4 regions of the Cohnella sp. LGH genome follow, and region 4 is predicted to be linked to each of the others. Evidence: predicted binding sites of a transcription regulator. Region 4 holds the regulator's gene; each other region holds the start of a gene.
What was found. The regulator Rex, encoded in region 4, represses fermentation and respiration genes when NADH is low (regulators of the CRP and FNR family bind a similar motif). The targets are predictions, from matches to a motif close to TTGTGAAATATTTCACAA.

Region 1: a site for Rex is predicted at 2,999-3,016, ahead of J4772_RS31405 (DoxX family membrane protein). Genes of this name have one in related genera too.
Region 2: a site for Rex is predicted at 2,998-3,015, ahead of nirB (nitrite reductase large subunit NirB). Genes of this name have one in related genera too.
Region 3: a site for Rex is predicted at 2,838-2,855, ahead of J4772_RS14965 (hemerythrin domain-containing protein). Genes of this name have one in related genera too.

Annotation. Positions count from the first base shown of each region.
Region 1 covers NZ_CP072117.1:7,625,899-7,630,515, reverse strand. Annotated here, with positions in the region: gene J4772_RS31430 (fibronectin type III domain-containing protein) at 1-1,175, shown strand, start outside; gene J4772_RS31425 (DUF7010 family protein) at 1,240-1,788, opposite strand; gene J4772_RS31420 (response regulator) at 2,105-2,374, shown strand; gene J4772_RS31415 (hypothetical protein) at 2,367-2,504, shown strand; gene J4772_RS31410 (DUF3995 domain-containing protein) at 2,518-2,946, shown strand; gene J4772_RS31405 (DoxX family membrane protein) at 3,192-3,734, shown strand; gene J4772_RS31400 (Crp/Fnr family transcriptional regulator) at 3,877-4,560, shown strand; gene J4772_RS31395 (hypothetical protein) at 4,585-4,617, opposite strand, start outside.
Region 2 covers NZ_CP072117.1:8,469,667-8,474,283, forward strand. Annotated here, with positions in the region: gene J4772_RS37260 (response regulator) at 358-1,491, opposite strand; partial or broken gene J4772_RS37265 (sensor histidine kinase) at 1,516-2,409, opposite strand; gene J4772_RS34935 (LytR/AlgR family response regulator transcription factor) at 2,339-2,815, opposite strand; gene nirB (nitrite reductase large subunit NirB) at 3,029-4,617, shown strand, end outside.
Region 3 covers NZ_CP072117.1:3,524,348-3,528,964, reverse strand. Annotated here, with positions in the region: gene J4772_RS14980 (COG1470 family protein) at 1-985, opposite strand, end outside; gene J4772_RS14975 (RNA polymerase sigma factor) at 1,225-1,836, shown strand; gene J4772_RS14970 (anti-sigma factor) at 1,838-2,719, shown strand; gene J4772_RS14965 (hemerythrin domain-containing protein) at 2,915-3,433, shown strand; gene J4772_RS14960 (hemerythrin domain-containing protein) at 3,472-3,960, shown strand; gene adhE (bifunctional acetaldehyde-CoA/alcohol dehydrogenase) at 3,985-4,617, shown strand, end outside.
Region 4 covers NZ_CP072117.1:2,692,665-2,697,281, reverse strand. Annotated here, with positions in the region: gene J4772_RS11150 (hypothetical protein) at 1-477, opposite strand, end outside; gene J4772_RS11145 (amidohydrolase) at 474-1,778, opposite strand; gene J4772_RS11140 (redox-sensing transcriptional repressor Rex) at 1,775-2,434, opposite strand; gene dinG (ATP-dependent DNA helicase DinG) at 2,431-4,617, opposite strand, start outside.

The DNA of each region.
Region 1 (4,617 bases), 4.0 Mb from region 4:
CTGCAACGCAGATCTATGCCGCAATGGGCGGACTATTGAATGGTAAAGAAGGCTATTATACGACGTGGCCGGGGCAATATGACAGCCGTGCAACGGATAATGATCTGCAAACTTCTGCGGATATCTATGCGGGGTCTATTCTGGAATGGGGATCGTCGCCGGTGACGATTACGAGCTACAAGTCGTTTTTAACCGAGGGGAGGGCCAGATTAACTTTCTATAACGGGTTGAGACAATTTTTATACTCGGAGGAGATCGAACGCACCTCTGCGATTCAAACGGTGCACTTACAGGTGCCGGTTAGAAACGTTGTCTATATCCATATTGAGAATATCGATCCTAACCTGAACGCAGCTCGACTATATGAGTTCGATGTATTCGGTGCGCTTACCCAACCTCCGATTGAGGATCTTGCGGCCACTGCCGAAGACCGAAAGGTAACCCTGAGTTGGTCCACGCCCAGCGTGACGGAAGCCACATACGCCTATATCAAACGTTCGAAAATTCCGGATGGTCCTTATGTTCATATCGGGACCTCGACATCCAACTCTTACGAAGATCGCACTGTCACGAACGGGACGACTTATTATTATGTCGTGACCTATATCATGGAGGGAAGAGAGAGCGAGAGATCGAACGAAGTGTCGGTTGTACCGAAAATAAGCCCGCCTCAAAATCTGCAAGCTCGCGGCAACGATGCGGAGGGAACGATTTCCTTGGATTGGGTGTCCGTGACCGGCGCAACGTACTATAAAGTGAAACGATCGGTCTACGAGGAAGGGCCGTACATCACCGTTGCCAAGAGCGTCTATGGGACTACGTACACTGATAGTAAGGTCGACTCGAACACTCCTTATTACTACGTAGTCACGGCAACGAACGATCTCGGGCAGGAAAGCGCATATTCGAACGAAGCCTCTGCCCAAGTAGGCGGGACAACTTCGACGGGGGCGCTTCTGACGATCTACCTGCTGGGCGGCCAGATCAAGGAATACGAGCTTTCCGAAGCCGAGCTTAGCGCTTTCCTCGCCTGGTACGATGCCAAGGATGCGGGAGTCGGCCCCGCTAAATACAAGTTCACTAAGACATGGAATCAAGGTCCGTTCGCCATGCGCAGCGAATACGTGATCTTCGATAAGATTCTGACGTTTGACGTGGACGAGTATGATAGGTGAACCACTTCATAAATTAAAAGCCCGGGGGCTTCGGCTCCCGGGCTTTGTCTATGTTGTGCTAGAATTAATTCGTTTTTTGTAATTCTTTGCGCAGCAGAATGGCTAAAGAAATTACACCAATTTCAACAATTACGGGTATAAAACCAACACTTAGTCGTAAAAAAACAAGCCCTACCAAAATGGCTAAGCAAATAAAAATACAAACAATCCTATAGCCTTTTGATTGATAAAAAAAGGAATAGGGTAGTAAATGTGCGCCGTAAATGACGGCATATGCCGGCAGTACTAGCGTGGGAGCCTTAATTAGAAGGAAGACGCAAATAATTAAGTATAACACTTGATTGTTTGTGGCAATAAGTAGTCCGTTAATCATGGGATTTTCTTTATAAAATAAATTTACCTTTAGTATTTTTGCCCAAATGGTGGATATCGGAAACAACAGCGCTCCGCAAGACAGCGTAATGATGTTTTTTACCATTAGATCTAGCGAACTGAATGTAATTATAGTGATAATTCCCCAAATACATATCGACGCTAAAATAAAGGGTAAGCCTTTCTTTTGTTTACTTGAAATGTCATCAAGCAAAACTTGTAAACTGCTGTGACTGTTCATGTTGATCTCCTTTAATTTTATGTAGTCATGCGATCTTATAGTATAGCACAGATAATTCCAGCCTCCTATCATCAACGAAGACGCTTTAGTGTCATACAACCTTTGATTTTGGTCGCTTTGTACGAATTTTCGTACAAATGTTCGTTGATCGGGACTGATATGAGCTACGTTGTACGGTTTTTCGTACAAACGTCCGTCTCTTGAGCCTAATTCGAGCTGCGTTGTACGGTTTTTCGTACAAACGTCGTTTGAGCCTGATCCGGGCTGCGTTGTCCGATTTTCTATTGCGACACCGGAGGTTGAACAATTGCCGCCGATGCAATATGATGCCGATAGATGGAAGTCGTTGAAGAGGGGCGTGGCGGAGATGCATAAGGTACTTATTGTCGACGACGAGAAGGAAATACGCGAGGGGCTGAAGACGGTCTTCCCGTGGGCGGAGTGCGGAGTGGGCGAGGTCTATACTGCGGAAGACGGTGAAGAGGCCTTACTGTTAGTCGAACGGCTCGATCCGGACGTGATCGTGACGGACATTAAGATGAATCGAATTTCGGCTGAAAACGTTGGATCTGGAATGGATGCTTGAGGATCGAATGGTTCTGATGGCGGCGGAAGTGGACGATGCGGCGGCCTTGGAACAGAACAAACGATATAAGCGGGAGAAAGAACTGATTTCGTTCGCCATCGGCGACGGGATATTCTTATCAGATAGATAAGGGAGGCGTTCACATGATAGAGGTCATTGCCTGGATCGTTGGAGGAATCTTATTTCTGCTTAGCGGAATTCATTGGTATTGGGCGGCGGGAGGAAGATGGGGAGGCGAAGCCGCGGTTCCAAGCAACGGCAAGGCTCCATTGTTTCGGCCTTCCAAGACCGCTACAATCCTCGTTGCTGTGGCTTTGGCTCTGGCCGGATGGTTTGTTCTGGAGGCTAATGAAGCTGTGGAGTCGTTTCTTTTCTCGGAGTGGCTGCTACGGTATGGAGGCTGGGCATTATCTGTCGTATTTTTATTGCGAGCTATTGGGGATTTCCGCTGGGTCGGTTTCTTTAAGAAGCCAACGAACACGTTATTCGCCAAATGGGATGCACAGTTGCATAGTCCGCTATGTCTCTTCCTAGGAGTTTGCCTTGCCGCGGTTCAGTTTCTGAGTCGATAAATTGAGCGGAGTGGGGCGATCAAATGTGGCATAAAAATGAACATGATCCACTTTGTGATTTTAATCACAAATTAAAATCGCAACTGGACGTACAATAAAGCCATGAAAGACAAACACAAAGCCAACGAGGAAGGTGATCCCGATGTCTCCCAAACGATCTCGAACATCGGCGAACAAGCAGCAGCTAACGGACGCATAATCGAATCAGTTCAAATAAACCTACACCCAATTGAGGAGTGAGTGACATGATGAAGCTTTGGAGAGAAAACCGCATTGCGGCTATCATCGTAACGATCGTCAGATTCGTAGTCGGATATGCTTGGTTAACGGCAGGCTGGCATAAAATTACCGGAGCAACGCCGTTTAACGCAGGGGGGTTCCTGAACAACGCCGTTAACAACCCGGTCATCGACAAGGCGACAGGGGAGGCGGTCTACCCGACCTACCAAGCGTTCCTGGAACATTTTGCACTGCCGAACGTAAAGATCATTAACGTCTTGATCCCTTGGGGCGAATTCCTCGTCGGACTTGGACTTATACTCGGAACGTTAACGCTGACCGCCGCCTTCTTCGGACTCATGATGAACTTCATGTTCCTCTTCGCCGGAACCGTAAGCACGAACCCTTGGCTGCTGCTCCTCGGAATGCTGGTCGTCGTCGCCGGAACGAACGCCGGACGCTTCGGACTTGACCGCTACGTGCTCCCGCTGATTCATAAGGGCACCGACCGTCTCTTCCACCATAAGCCGAAAAATCCGACAACCGGCGAAGGGGCGCTAGCCAAATAACAAGTAAGCTCCATTCCCATCTCCCATAGCCTGATGCCAAGAGGCGCCTCCGATATCCGGAGCGCCTTTTGCGCATTCGTCGAAGCTTTTTCAACTCTTCGCGATATTAACCGTTATAATGGTTATAACGGAGGTGGCAAGGATGAATCCACAATTATTGCGTGATTTTCCGCTTTTCGAGCAGCTTAACGATGAACATCTAGCCGAGATTTCTAAGCTGTGCAGCATATGCAATTACTCCAAAGGCGAGTATATTTTCTTGGAAGGCGATGAAGGGGAAGCGCTCTATCTGGTGATATCGGGAGTCGTTCAAATTTATCAAAATAACCATTCCAGGGACATCATTCTTTCTATATTTAGAGAAGGGGACTATTTTGGAGAGATGGCTTTGCTGCAAAATGAAAGGGAACACTCCGCTTCTGCAAGAACAATCGAGAAGTCCACGCTTTGTATTTTGAAGAAACGTCATTTCATTCCCTTGGTTAAAAGCAAGCCCGAAATCCTGATTGGCATTCTGGAAACCACCTTGGAGCGCCTTCGCGGTGCCAATAAATTAATCACGGATTTGACCATTCACGATGCGCGCACGCGTATTGCCCGTATGCTGCTGCGATTAGCAGAGCAGCATGGCGTGCCCTTTTCCGGCGGCATTTTAATTGATTTGAAGCTGACGCATCAGCATTTGGCGGATATGACGGGAACGGCTCGCGAGACGGTGACGAAATTGCTGCTTGAATTCCAGAACGAGCAGCTAATCCGTATCGATCGGAAGAAAATCAGCGTTCGCAACATAGACAGTCTTAGAAATTTATTAGAGCCGACTTGAGGACTGCTCCTCCTCCCAATGTTGTCAGGTTAGGCGAACGGTGAGCGACCTTCGCAT
Region 2 (4,617 bases), 3.1 Mb from region 4:
TCTCCTTCGCTTTTTCCGCCTTCTTTTAGTCGTAAAAACGACAAAGAACGGCATTATTCCGCAGATTATTTTCAGTCTATCACCCCGACCTAGACAAAAACTCTACAAGCTCCCCGTGACTAGAAACACGCCTTACGGCGGCCTACGGACAAGTATCGCGTGCGAAAGGTGATCTGATCTCTCCTGTGATTAAGCCATTTCGTTACACGCCAACTTTAGATGAAATTCCGTACAAAGCTCAGAAAGAAAGAACTCGAGTTGTCCAAACTTATAAAGTCTATAGCGACAAAAAAGACCGCTCAACAAGGGAGCTTAATTCCTCCCCTTGCCGAGCAGTCCATCAATTCGTCTGCCGGATTATTTTTCCGGGACAACAAACGATACTGTCGTTCCTTCGCCGAGCCGACTGTCGATCGACAGCCCCTTCCCGTATAGACGCGTTAATCTGTGATGCGTGTTCGCCAGACCAACGCCTCCAGCCTTCTCCTTTTGCGCGGAATGGAGCAAACGGGCGGCTCTATCCGGATCCATGCCGATGCCGTTGTCCTTAACTTCGACCAGAATGCCGCGATCCGTGCGAATAACCCGCAACCGCAGCTCGCCTCCCTCCACCCGACTTAGCAAGCCGTGCTTAACGGCATTCTCTACGAGCGGCTGGATGGACAGAGGCGGCAATTCCACCCGAAGCTTAGGCTCGACTTCGCGGATCACTTTCAGTTTTTCCCCAAACCGCTCCTGCTCGATATAGAGGTAAGCTTCAACCAATTGCAGCTCATGCTCCAGATCAACCGTCTCGCCCGTGTTCAAGTAATCGAAGCTGATTCGCAGGAAAGAGGTAAAAGCGTCTCCCAACGCTCTCATTCTTTCCGTATCTATCTCGCTAAGCGCCATGAGCGAGTTCAACGTATTAAACAGAAAGTGCGGATGAATCTGTGCCTGTAGATAGGCCGCTTCGATCCGTAGGCGATCCTGAATCGATTGCTTCAGTAAGATTAATGCCCGAATCCGATATCTCAACTCCACGGCATCCGCCGGCTTGGTCATATAATCGTTCGCGCCCGCCAGGAAACCGGTATAGATGTCGGCCGGCAGGCTGCGCGCGGTAAGCAGCAGCACCGGAAGCTCCGATACGGCATACCGCTCCCTCACTCTCTGCGTCAGCTCATACCCGGACATTCCCGGCATCATGACGTCCGCGATCAGCAAATCCCAGTTGTCCGATTCCAGCAGTTCCAACGCCTCTTGTCCGGAGCAAACCGTTTGCAGAATATAAGGCTCCGACGACAAGATGCCCTCGAGCACCTTGAGGTTGATCGGTTCGTCGTCCACGGCCAATATACGAATCTCCCGGTCCGAGAGCAGATGAAGCGAGGAATCTCCGATCGTCCCGTATTCCTTCTCGTCTTCCGGATAGCGAATGACGGCAATCGCCTGCTGCGACGCGGCGACCTCCCGTTCCGAGAGCTCCTCATCAGTAGGGGGTGAAGCCACTTGCTTATCGGCGAACTGCAGCCTGAATCGAAAAGTCGAGCCCTGTCCCTGCACAGAGTCAAGCTGCAGCCCGCTTCCGTGCAGCTCGACCAGCTGTTTGCAAATACTTAGGCCAAGTCCGATTCATCTGCCGTCGCGAATGCCATAATCTCCTTGAACGTACGGCATGAAAATACGCGCTTTCGTCTCCTCATCCATACCGGCGCCGGTGTCGGACACCTGAATCTCGGCATAGCCTTCACCAGTCTCCAAGGAGACCCGAACGCTGCCTTGCTCCGTATATTTGAGCGCGTTGTACAGCAGATTGTACAAAATCTGCACAAACCTCTTCTCGTCCGCCCATACCGGAGGCGCAGAATCGTCTATCCTCATCTCCAAGCGGATCGGCTTGCCTTCCGCCATATGCTTCAACATCGCCAGAATGCCCGGCACAATCGCCTGCACGCTTACCGGCTCGGGTCGAAGAACGACCTGATGCTCCTGAAGTCGGGCGATATCTAGCAGGTCGTCCAATAGACGAGACATCCGCCTGCTGACCGTGCCTACCAGTTCCATCTCCCTGAGGCTGGTTTCCTCCAGCTTGTGCTTTTCTCTGGCGTAGATGCTGCCCGTAATATTCATAATGCCGTGTAAAGGAGTTCGCAGTTCGTGCGAGGTGCTGGCCAGAAATCGATCCTTCATTTTATCCGAAATTTGCAGCTTCTCGTACAAGTCGCTAATTTTATCGGTATTGCGCAAATATCTCAGAAACCAGTATGCCGAGAAAAAGATGACCGCTACTGCAAGATCGAGCGGATAGTAGACATGCATCGTTTCCGAGAAAGAATCCGCGATGCTCCAGGCCAGATTAAACAGAATGCAGACGCATGTCAGCAGCAGCAACCGCGAATCCCGATCCTCCTGCCTGCGTATGAACATGACGACTGCGCTCCAAATCCGGCATTGGCCTAGCTTTCTTAATCCGCAGCTTCTCTTCCACTCTGAGCAACGTCTGGCGCAATCGGTCCTCCTGCACGGGCTTCATGACGTAATCCAGCGCATACAGCTCGAAGGCTTTTACGGCATACCGGTCGTAAGCCGTCACAAATACAATCTCAATGCCGGGAACTGTAGCCTGTAGCTGCCTTCCCAGCTTTAGCCCGTCTATCTCCGGCATATGAATGTCCAGAAATACCACATCGGGACGATGCTCCATCACGCCTGCAGCGACCTCGTTCGGATCGGTATACTCCGCAGCGATGTCCACCTCTTCGCTCTCGCGTTCAAGCGCCCGCCGAAGCCGGAATAGCGCTAGCGGCTCGTCGTCGACCAATATGATTTTCATGATGGTTCCACCCCGCCCGGATCGATGTTGGTAGGGAATATTATACCATTATCAAGTCGCATCCGGGCAGGGTCGTAGATCCCCGGGACTAATAACACATTTTTCAGGGAATTCCCTGATACACGAAATCCTTGAATCATGATACGATGATCGTATAGAAAGTGAAAACATTCACAATATATAAGTGAAAATTTTCACAACAGGAGGAGCCCTATGACAAAAGAGAAACTGCTTCTAATCGGCAACGGCATGGCCGGCGTGAGAACGATTGAAGAAATACTGGAGCGGAACTCCCATCAATACGAGATTACGATTATCGGCGAAGAACCCTATACGAATTACAACCGCATTATGCTGTCCAATGTCCTGCAAAAGAAGATGACGGTGGATGAAATCGTCACGAATCCGCTGCAATGGTACGAGGATAACGGCATTACGCTTATCCACCACGATCCGGCGATCCGTCTGGATCCGCAAACTAAACAAGTCATTACGGCCGAAGGCCAATGTATCCATTATGACAAATGTATTATCGCCACAGGGTCCAGGTCTTTTATTCTGCCCATCGAGGGCGCGGAGCTGGCGGGCGTGTTGGGCTTCCGCACCATTGACGACACGCTGCAAATGATCGAACAAGCCAAGCAATATAAGCGGGCTGCAGTGATCGGAGGCGGCTTGCTAGGGCTTGAAGCGGCTAAAGGCCTCGTCGATCAAGGCATGGAGGTCACAGTCGTTCACTTGGAAAAATGGCTAATGGAAACGCAGTTGAACGAACCAGCCGGAAATTTATTGAAGAAGGATTTGGAGAAACAGGGCATTCGCTTTCTAATGGAGAAAAAAACGACCCGCATACTGGGAACGAGCAGAGTGGAAGGCCTTGAATTCAGCGACGGCAGCACTCTAGAGGCGGATTTGGTCATTATGGCGGTCGGCATCCGGCCGGTGACCGGGCTGGCCAAGGACGCGGGGCTGCATGTCGAGCGAGGAATCGTCGTTGACGACTTCATGACCACAAGCGCGGCGGACGTGTATGCGGTAGGCGAATGCGCACAGCATAATAAAACGATCTACGGCCTGGTCGCTCCGCTGTATGAGCAAGGGAAGGTACTGGCCGACCTGCTCGCACACCGCCCAACGGACGGCTATAAAGGCAGTACGGTGTCCACTTCGTTAAAAGTGTCCGGCTGCGATCTGTTCTCGGCGGGCATCATCCGGGAGAGCGACGACGTAAAGGGCATTGAGGCTTATAACGGCTTAAACAACAGCTACAAGAAGCTGTTTATTCGGGATAATCGCATTGTCGGCATCGTGCTGTACGGCGATACGTCCGAAGAAAATCGCTACTATAAAATGCTGCGGAACGGGACCGATATTGCCGCCCTGAATCCCGTAACGCTGCTGGCGGCCGCCGACGAAGAAGCCGGAGCAAGCGTAGCGCAATGGGACGATACCGATACCGTATGCGGCTGCAACGGCGTCACGAAGGGAACCATCGTCAATGCGATCCACGCGCAGCAATTAACATCTGTGGCCGACGTTGTTCGCTGTACGAAAGCGGGCAACTCCTGCGGCAAATGCAAGCCGATGATCGGCGAGCTGCTCTCGCACGTCCTGGGCGACAAGGTTGCGCTTGCGCCGACGGGCATTTGCGGCTGTACGGATCTGACCAGGGACGACATTGTCCTGCAAATTCACGAGAAGGGTCTGAAAACATCGAAGGACGTCTTCCGCGAGCTGGGCTTCCGCAATGCCGAAGGCTGCTCGAAATGCCGTCCGGCGATTAATTTCTATCTTAATGTTAC
Region 3 (4,617 bases), 830 kb from region 4:
ACAGCGCTTTGTCGGAAGCTTTGACGGTAGCGGTGACCGGAACGGATTGGCCGGCTGCAATGGAGCGGATCGTCTTCGGCTCGAACGTCACCTCCCAATTGGCGGGAAGCTGTCCGCTAAGGCTGACGTCGGTCACCTCCGCAGAACCCGTGTTTTGGACGACAAGCTCAAGATTGCGCGTTTTGCCGGCGGTAATGTCGGCGCTGAGCCGCTCGTCGACGGTCGTAAGCGAGAGGCCGTATGATCCGGTAATAGCGGCTTCCACCTGAGCCTGCGCAGAAGAGCTTCCGCTTGCCGCATGAACGACGATCGGATACGTGTCTGCGGCTGCATTTTCCGCGGGGGTTACGTCGAGACTGACTGATTTCGAGCTGCCCGGCTCCACGTCGACGGAAGTAACGTTGCTGCCGCTTACGGAGAAGCGCACGTCCCAGCCTGACGGAGCTTCCGCAGTTAATGCGTACTGCTGCTTGGAAGCTGTTCGGTTGTCAAGCGTCAGACTGTAGGTGAACTTGGAATCCGAATGGCCTTCGCGATTGGGCTGATCGACCGACAGCTCGGATTTGTAGGAGCCTTGCTCAGCCACGTTAACCTTAAGCGGAAGCGTACCGAAATCGCCGGCGTTGAGCTTAAACGCATAATCGCCCTTATTGACCTCGAGCGGGACGGTCAGGCTAAGACTGAGCGATTGCGACTCCCCGGGCTTCACGGAAATTTGCCGGACTCGGTTGCCGCCCGCCGTCAGCTCGTATTTCCAGCCGAGACTTCCGACATCGAACGCGACGTCGGCCGAACGGATTTCGTCGGAGTCGTTGATGACGTCGATGGCGTAAGAGATCGTTTCGCCGGGAGAGACGGACAGGTACGTGTACGGCGTAAACAGCTTTAGCGGCGCCGCCGCAGCGAGCGACGCTCCGCCCATGAGCGCGCCTAGCAGCAGCATTAAGGCGAGCGCTCCGGATAATGATCTGGTCGATTTCTTCATGACAACCATTCCCCCTCAACTCCAAAAATTGATTTTCACCCCTATTACGTCCGGCCTTGGCGAACGGATTTAGCCGAAAGTTAAAAAATTGCTTAGCAGAAGCTTAAAGGAAGATAAAAAACGAATCGACCGGTTTTCATGAGGGCGGCTTTTTGATAATTTAGTTTCGAAAAGAGGTTGTGCGGGAGCAGCGCACTTTTTTGAACAACCTCTTAAATATGCGCGGAGGTGCGATGAACATGGGAACAAACTCTGGCAGACCGGGGTGCCAGGATCTGTTCGAGCTGTTTGCGCTCATGCGGGACGGCTCGATGGAGGCGTTCGATCGCTTCTACGGGCAGGCGGCTCCTTTGGTGATGGGAATTGCCGGGAAGCTGCTCGGCGGCGATCGGATGGAGATGGAGGACGTATGCCACGACGTGCTGCTGACCGTCATTTCGCAGCCGGAAAAGTACTCGCCCGAGAGAGGCTCGGTCGAAGCATGGCTGGCTGTGCTGACAAAAAGCCGCTGTATGGACCGATTGCGCAAACGCAGAAGGATCGTACTGGAGCAGCGAGAAGCTCCGTTCGAGCAAAGGTATGCCTGGGCAGGAGAAACAGCGCTTCCGGAGCAGCGCGTAATGGCGAAAATGGAAGGGGAGGCGCTTCGGCAGGCGCTGTCGGAGCTGGACGGCGTGCAGAGGCGGACACTGGCCGAAGTGTATTACAGCCACCGCACCCGCAAGGAGCTGGCGGAAGCATGGCAGGTCCCGGTCGGAACGATCAAGTCGCGCGTGCGCTACGGTCTGAATCATCTCTCCAAGGCCATGGAGCGCCTCGGCTGGTCGAACGGCTCGAAAGGAGGGGGCTGACATGTTGGGCAGAGATTGCGGCATACCGGACGAGCGCTGGGTAGATTACCACCTCGGCCAATTGGGCGCAGCCTCCTTAGAGGCATTGGATAGACATGCTGAGAGCTGCTCCGCCTGCCGCAGCGCCTGTCTGCGCTGGGCCGAGCTGCTCGGAGTGTCGACGGAGCGCAGAAATGTTGCCCGGAAGGCGTCGGCCAGCGATAAAGCGATGCGCGGTGTCGATTGGGACCCGACGGACGCAAACGCGATGGCGAACACGGATCAAGGGTTTGCGAGGGACGAGGAGTTGCCGTCAGCGCAAGTGTACCGCTCGCTGCGCCGACGGATGGCGATGCGTTCTCTGTTCCGCAAAGCGAATCGAAGACCGGGGAGAGCGGCGGCCAGTGTAATCGCGGCGCTGCTTGCCGTTGTTTTGATTGGGCTGTTCAAGTATTCGAAAGCGCCGAATGAGCCGGCAGCTGCAGCTCCCCTGGCGGCGCAGCATTATGCACAACTGCACGAGCCTGAGGGGGCGAGGCTGATGGAGCTTCCCGGCACGCGCGTCATCATGTCTCCGGATATTGCCGAGTGGACGGCTTCAGCTTCCTCAGGCAGGCCGCGTCAAAGTTTGACGGTATGGGTCAATGACGATACCGAGGAACTGTTCGTGCTGATGGAGGGTGTGCTTGAATCGGATACGAGCGACGTTCAGGCATGGGCGGACAGCAGAAGCCGGCTTTCGAACTTGGGTTTGCTGGAGTTTCACAGCGGACAAGGCCATTTGTACTCGCGTTTTCGCGAAATGGCGGCGCTGGAGTCCTTGCGCTTTACAATCGAGCCGAAAGGCGGAAGCGAGCTGCCGACCACTCCGGACAGCGCGCTAGTGCGGCTTGCGAGCGAATGATGGCATTTGGATAGTTAATGACATTAAGGATGCGACTCTCTGCGGGAGACGCATCTTTTTTTCTAAATTACGACGAAATTATGTCAAACGCGGCTTTGCATAAGAACAGTTTGTCAAAATGTGATTTAATTCACAAACTGGATCGGCGTTCAAGTTTATACTGGGATCAAGAAGAGGAAGGGAAGTGATCCCGTAATGAAACTACATGTTTCTATCCATGACATCCCACTTACCGAGAATACGAATGATCTGCAATTGGAAACGTCCGTCGCCCGCGCCAGAGAAGAGCACGAAGCGTTGAAAAACGAGCTGAGAAGCATTTACGAGCAAGCTTGCGTTGTTCGCAACGACCCCGAGGAGAAGCGGCTCAATCGCGAAATCAGGCAGCTTCACGATTGCGTCAAGCTGTTCATGAAGCACTGGGCCGCGCATACCCAGTGGGAAGAGTCCGAATTGTTCCCGCAGGCGGCGACCTTTCTGGGAGCCGAGCCCGATTTGTTCTTGCTGATGGAGCAGGAATACGAGCTGGCCGATCAGTATTTGCGCACATTCATGCGAGCATTGGAGAAGGCCCGGTATCCGATCGGGCATGAAGAGGCAAGCAAGATGGCCTCGTACCTGATTCAAGCTTATGCGGTTCTGAACAATCGGTTCAGGGAAGAGGACGAAATCATGCTTGACCTGACGGATCGTTCCAATGCTTACGGCTTTTAGCCGAAGCGATCCATTTTCTTGCGAAAGGAGTGATTAAGATGCCCCAAGCGGTCAACTCCCCGTTGTACGAGCTGTACATGAGGTACGACCAGTGGAAGGAAGGACACGACGCGCTTTACGACAGGTTGTTGGAATTGTGCAGGTTAATGCGATGGAATCCCGGCAATTTCGATTACCCGTTCTGGGAAATCCATCATCGCGGCGTGCATGAGAAGTTCGTCGCCTTTATGGACGATTGGCAGAAGCATCTCTCTAAGGAAAAGCAGATCATTTACCCGTTTGCCAAAACCGCCATCTGCGGCGGAAAAATCGGCCCGGCAGCCGTGCTCGAGCAGGAGGACGCCATCGCCCGGCAGTTTTACGAAGCGTATCTGACGGCTGTCGCCGGCGGAGAGTCCCCTGAGGATTGTCTGTCGCGCCTTCTTCAAGTACTTATGATTATCACCGAGCATTTCAGAGTGGAGAATGAGACGATTGTTCCGGCGGCAGAGCGGTTGATGGACTCAATCGAATATATCGGATCTTAAACAACCAAGGGGAGGCTCGCATATATGGCAGCCAATGAGAAAGTTCAAGAAACGTTTGTTACCGCGCAGAAGGAAGTCAACCTGCTGACGGAGAGAGCGAAGCAGGCTCAGGAAGAATTTATGCTGCTCGATCAAGACGCCGTAAACCAAATTGTTCAGAAAATGGCGCTGGCCGGTCTGGATAAGCACATGCTGCTGGCGAAAATGGCGGTGGAGGAAACCGGACGGGGCGTATACGAGGACAAAATAACGAAAAACATCTTTGCCACCGAGTACATCTACCACAGCATCAAGAACGAGAAGACGGTCGGCGTCGTCGAAGACAACCCGTATGAGAACTACCGCGTTGTCGCCGAGCCGGTCGGCGTCATCGCCGGCATTACGCCGGTGACCAACCCGACGTCCACGACGATGTTCAAGGCGTTGATTGCGACCAAGACGCGCAACCCGATCATTTTCGCCTTCCATCCGTCGGCGCAGAAATCGAGCCGCGAGGCGGCAAAAACGCTGCTGGAAGCGGCGGTGGCGGCAGGCGCGCCGGAGCACTGCATTCAGTGGATCGATCATCCTTCGGTCGAAGCGACGCAGCAGCTTATGAACCACAAAGACGTGACGCTTGTGCTGGCAACCGGCGGTTCGGCAATGGTTAAATCGGCG
Region 4 (4,617 bases):
CGAATAGAAATCGAGAGACTGAAGTCGCTCGTCGCCTTCGTTCCGATAGCGAATTTCCCACGCCGGCTGACCGTTGAACCAAGCGGGCATAATGCGGATCGGCTTGCCGGTATGAGCTGCTGCAAACTTGGCGAGCATCTGCTCCTCGGTTAGGTTTTCGCTCGCTTTTTTCCGTACGATTTCGTTCTCCAGCTCGAATACGGTCCAGCGCTCGCCGCCGGCATCCTCTCCCGTCACGATCCACACATTCCCTTGCCACGTATGGCGCACAGCCTCGAACACGTTGACGAGCTCGCCCTGAGCTTTGCCGATCCGGATTGCCTCGTTTTCCGCGCGGCGATAGTCCGAATCAGCGGAACGTACGTAAAGCACGAAAGAGACGATAAGGAACAGAATAAATCCGCTTATAATGAACAGCCATCTGCCAAGCGTAAAGGAAGGCAGCACCCGCTTGCCTTCGCTTCGGCTCCTATTCATGCGCGCAGCCTCCGGTAGCAGCGCTCTGCTTCGGCCATAATTTTCTCCTCGTCAAGCGTCGTCAGCTGACGGTCGCGAAGCAGCTGCTTCCCGTCAACCCATACGTGCACGACATCCGAGCCTCTGCCCGAGTAGACGAGATGAGATACGAAATCCGTACGAGGCACGAAGTGCGCTTGCGCGATATTGACGGCGATGATGTCCGCCTTGAGACCGACCTTCAGTTGGCCTACAGCGCCTTCCAGACCTAGCGAGCGCGCCCCGTACAACGTCGCCATGCGCAGCGCCTCCACGGCCGGGACGACGGTCGGATCGCCGCTCACGCCTTTATGCAGCAACGCGGCGGTCGTCATCTCCTGGAACAGGTCAAGATTGTTGTTGCTGGCCGCGCCGTCCGTTCCGAGCGATACGGTCACGCCCGCCTTGAGCAGATCGGGCACCCGGGCTACTCCGCTAGCCAGCTTCAGATTGCTGATCGGGTTATGCGATACGGCAACCTTGCGCTCGGCCAGCAAAGCGATTTCTTCATCGTTCAGGTGAACTGCGTGAGCAACGAGAGTCGGCCGGCTGAACATGCCGAGACGATCAAGATGCTCGACCGGACGGCAGCCATAGTCGCGCACGTTCTGCTCCACCTCGGCCAGCGTTTCGGACATGTGCGTGTGCATCGGCAAATCCAGCTCGTGCGCCGCCTCGACGAATTTCAAAATATAATCTGGAGGGCAGGTGTATGGAGCGTGCGGCGAAATCATAACGTTGATCCGTCCGTTCGCCTGGCCGTGCCACTCCCTCGCAAAACGGATCGCGTCCTCCAGCTTTGCCTTCTGCACGTCTTCCGGACAAAGGCCGATTACGCCGCGCGTCAGGCTGGCCCTCAAACCGGACGTCTCTGTCACTTCGGCCACGCGCTGCATATGGTCGTACATATCGACGAACGTCGTCGTGCCGCTCTTGATCATCTCTACTGCGGCCAGCGCCGAGCCCCAGTACACGTCGTCTCCGGTAAATTTGGCCTCGGTCGGCCACATATGATTTTGCAGCCAATCCTGAAGCACGAGATCGTCGGCCATTCCGCGCAACAGCGACATCGCCGCATGTCCGTGGGTGTTAATAAGACCCGGCATAAACAGCAGTCCGCTGCCGTCCAATATCTCGGTCGCCGACTCGCTCTCCCGCTGCGGAACTTCGCCTTCCCCCATAGCTGCGATTTGGCCGTTCTCTACGGCCAGCCATCCTTGAAACACGGAAAATTGTTCATCAATCGTTACGAATGTCCCTTGCTTGATCAGCAGCCGCGTCATTGCTCCGCATCCCCTTCCTCTTGTTCCTCGTTTTGATCGTCCATGTAGTAGGCCAAACTGAGCAGCTCGGCGGTAAAGTCGGCGTTATGGATGCGTACGCCGGGAGCGGCCTTCAGGACGACAGGGGCGAAGTTAAGCAAGCCGCGTATGCCTGCCGAGACGAACCGGTCGGCGACGTTCTGCGCTTCGCCTGCCGGCACGGTAATAATGCCGACCGCAATATCCAGCTTGCGCACCGTCTCAGCCAGCTCCTGCATCGGTTGCACCTGAAGGTGGTTGATTGAAGTTCCCGCCTTGCTCATGTCCGCATCGAATACGGCCACGATTTTCATATTGTCTTTAATATACATATTATAGTTGCACAAAGCTCGCCCCAGGTTACCCGTACCGACCAAAGCGACGTTCATCGTTTTGTCCAATTTCAATATTTGTCGAATCTTCTCGATCAGATAATCGACGTTATAGCCGACGCCTTTACGCCCGAACTCTCCGAAATAGGCCAAGTCCTTGCGGATTTGCGCCGGATTGAGGTCTAGCTTTTCTCCTAAGTCCTGCGAGGATACGGTCTGAATATTGCTGAGGCTCAACTCGTTCAGGTAACGCAAATAGATCGGCAGTCTTCTAACGACGGCTTCGGATATTTTAATCGGCTTCATCGCATGTCCCCTCTCTCTTGCCCCGTGGCGAGCGTGTTAAGTTCGCCGTCTTGCGGCTGCAGCCATTGCCGAATGCGCGAAGTCATGCCGGCCAGCGGCAAATGCTCCATCTTCGGACCCGGCAGCGAGTACAGAAAGTACTTCCCGTAGTTCGTATCGATCACTCTCGTATCGTACAAAATGACGATCCCTTTGTCGCTCGCCGTGCGAACAAGACGTCCGAATCCCTGCTTGAACTTGATGACCGCCTGCGGCAGCGACAGCTTCATGAACGGATTCTGATTCTCGGCTTGCAGCTTCTCCGACTTAGCTTCCGCAACCGGGTGGTTCGGCGGCTGAAACGGCAATCTGACAATCGCGAGGCAGGTGAGCGCGTCGCCCGGCAAATCGATGCCTTCCCAGAAGCTGCTGGTACCGAGCAGTACCGAAGCCGGCCGCTTCATGAACTGCTGCGTCAGCCTCGTTCTGCTGCCATCGTCCACTCCTTGGCCAAGCACCTGAATGCCGGCTTGCTCCAGGCTGTCTTTAAGCGGGCCGTACACATGCCTTAGCATCCGGTAAGAAGTGAACAGAACAAGCATTCTCCCGCCTACCGTCAAGGCGGTCTCGTGCAGCGAAGCGATCAGCGCGCTCACGAAGGCAGCCTCTCCGTCTCTTCCCTTGATGCCCGGGAAATCGCGCGGAATGAGCACAAGCGCCTGTTCACGATAACGGAACGGAGACGGCAGCATCGCCGTTTTGAGTCGCCCGTTTTTCTCCGCATCGCTCAACCCAAGCTGATCGGTCACGTACTTGAAGGATTTGTCGATGGTCAGCGTCGCCGACGTCATGACGACGCTCGCTTTTTTATCGAACATCCCTTCTTTCAGCAGCTCGCTAACGTCCGCAGGAGCCCCGTAGATCCCGACGGAACGATTGCGATACTGCGTATGCCCTTCCGCCCAATAGACGAACTCGGGGCGTCCTAGCGTTACGAACGACTGCGTGTCCGCCCGAATGTTGGATAGGTCTTTTAATACGCCCCCCAGATCTGTGAGCAGGCCCTGCATCCCGAGCTCGTCCGACTCCTCGCGAATATCGACCGTTAACTTCTCAAGCGGACGAATCAGGTCCGACAACAGCTGAATGACGTTGTTGCCGTCCACGCTGAGCCCGTCCCATTGGGTCGGCAAATCGGCCGGCTTGATTCGCATCGTTAAACTGCCGGTTTCATCGGCCGCCGCGTTGGAAGCAAGCATCGCGAACACCGCCTCCATCCAACGCTCCCAAGCATCGCGAATTTCCTGCACTTTGGGAATTAGCAGCTCAAGCTTCTCGGCCCAAGCTCCGGCATAATCCGAAGCCAACCCGGAAACGGCTCCGATCAGTTGCGGCAATAGCCCTGTACGGGCATCCTTCCACATTCGCTGCAGCGGAATGATCAAGGAGGAATACGAGGTTTTCTGGCCCAGATGGCTGCTGGCTACCTCCTCCAGGTGATGCGCCTCGTCTACGATCAGCCGATCGTAGGCCGGGAGCAGGCGATGCTCGGCGCGCATGTCGGTGAACAGCAAGGCATGGTTCGTAATGATTAGATCGGCTTTGCCCGCTTCGTTCCTCGCTCGATGGTAGAAACATCGTTTGAACCAGGGACAAGCACGATTCAAGCACGATGCCGCATCGCTTGCGACGGCCGCCCACTCTTCGCGGCCGCGCCCCCCGACGTTCAACTCCTCGGATTCGCCGCCAGTCGTCTCCCCAAGCCATACGGTCATGCCCGCTCGGGTGACCGCTTCCTCTTTGCCGAGCGCATGCTCGGGAATTTGCTGTCGACTCTCAAATTTTCTCAGACACAAATAGTTGCTTCTGCCTTTGAATACCGCCGCCTTGAAGGGCATTGGCAGCACCTGCTGCAGGAGCGGCAAATCTCTTTCGCGCAGCTGCTCCTGCAACTGGATCGTATGGGTACTGACGACGATTTTTTTGTCCTCTTTCCGCCCATAATAGAGGGCAGGAAGCAAATAACCGAGCGACTTGCCGGTACCGGTTCCGGCTTCGACGAGCAAATGGGCGTCATCCTGGAGCGCCCCATGCACCTCTTGAAACATAATGTCTTGGCCTTCGCGGGATTCGTAACCGGGAAAAATCGTCTGCAAGTTGTTCCGCACCGCTTCCAAATAGCGATCGAAGTCCATGCTTTGCCA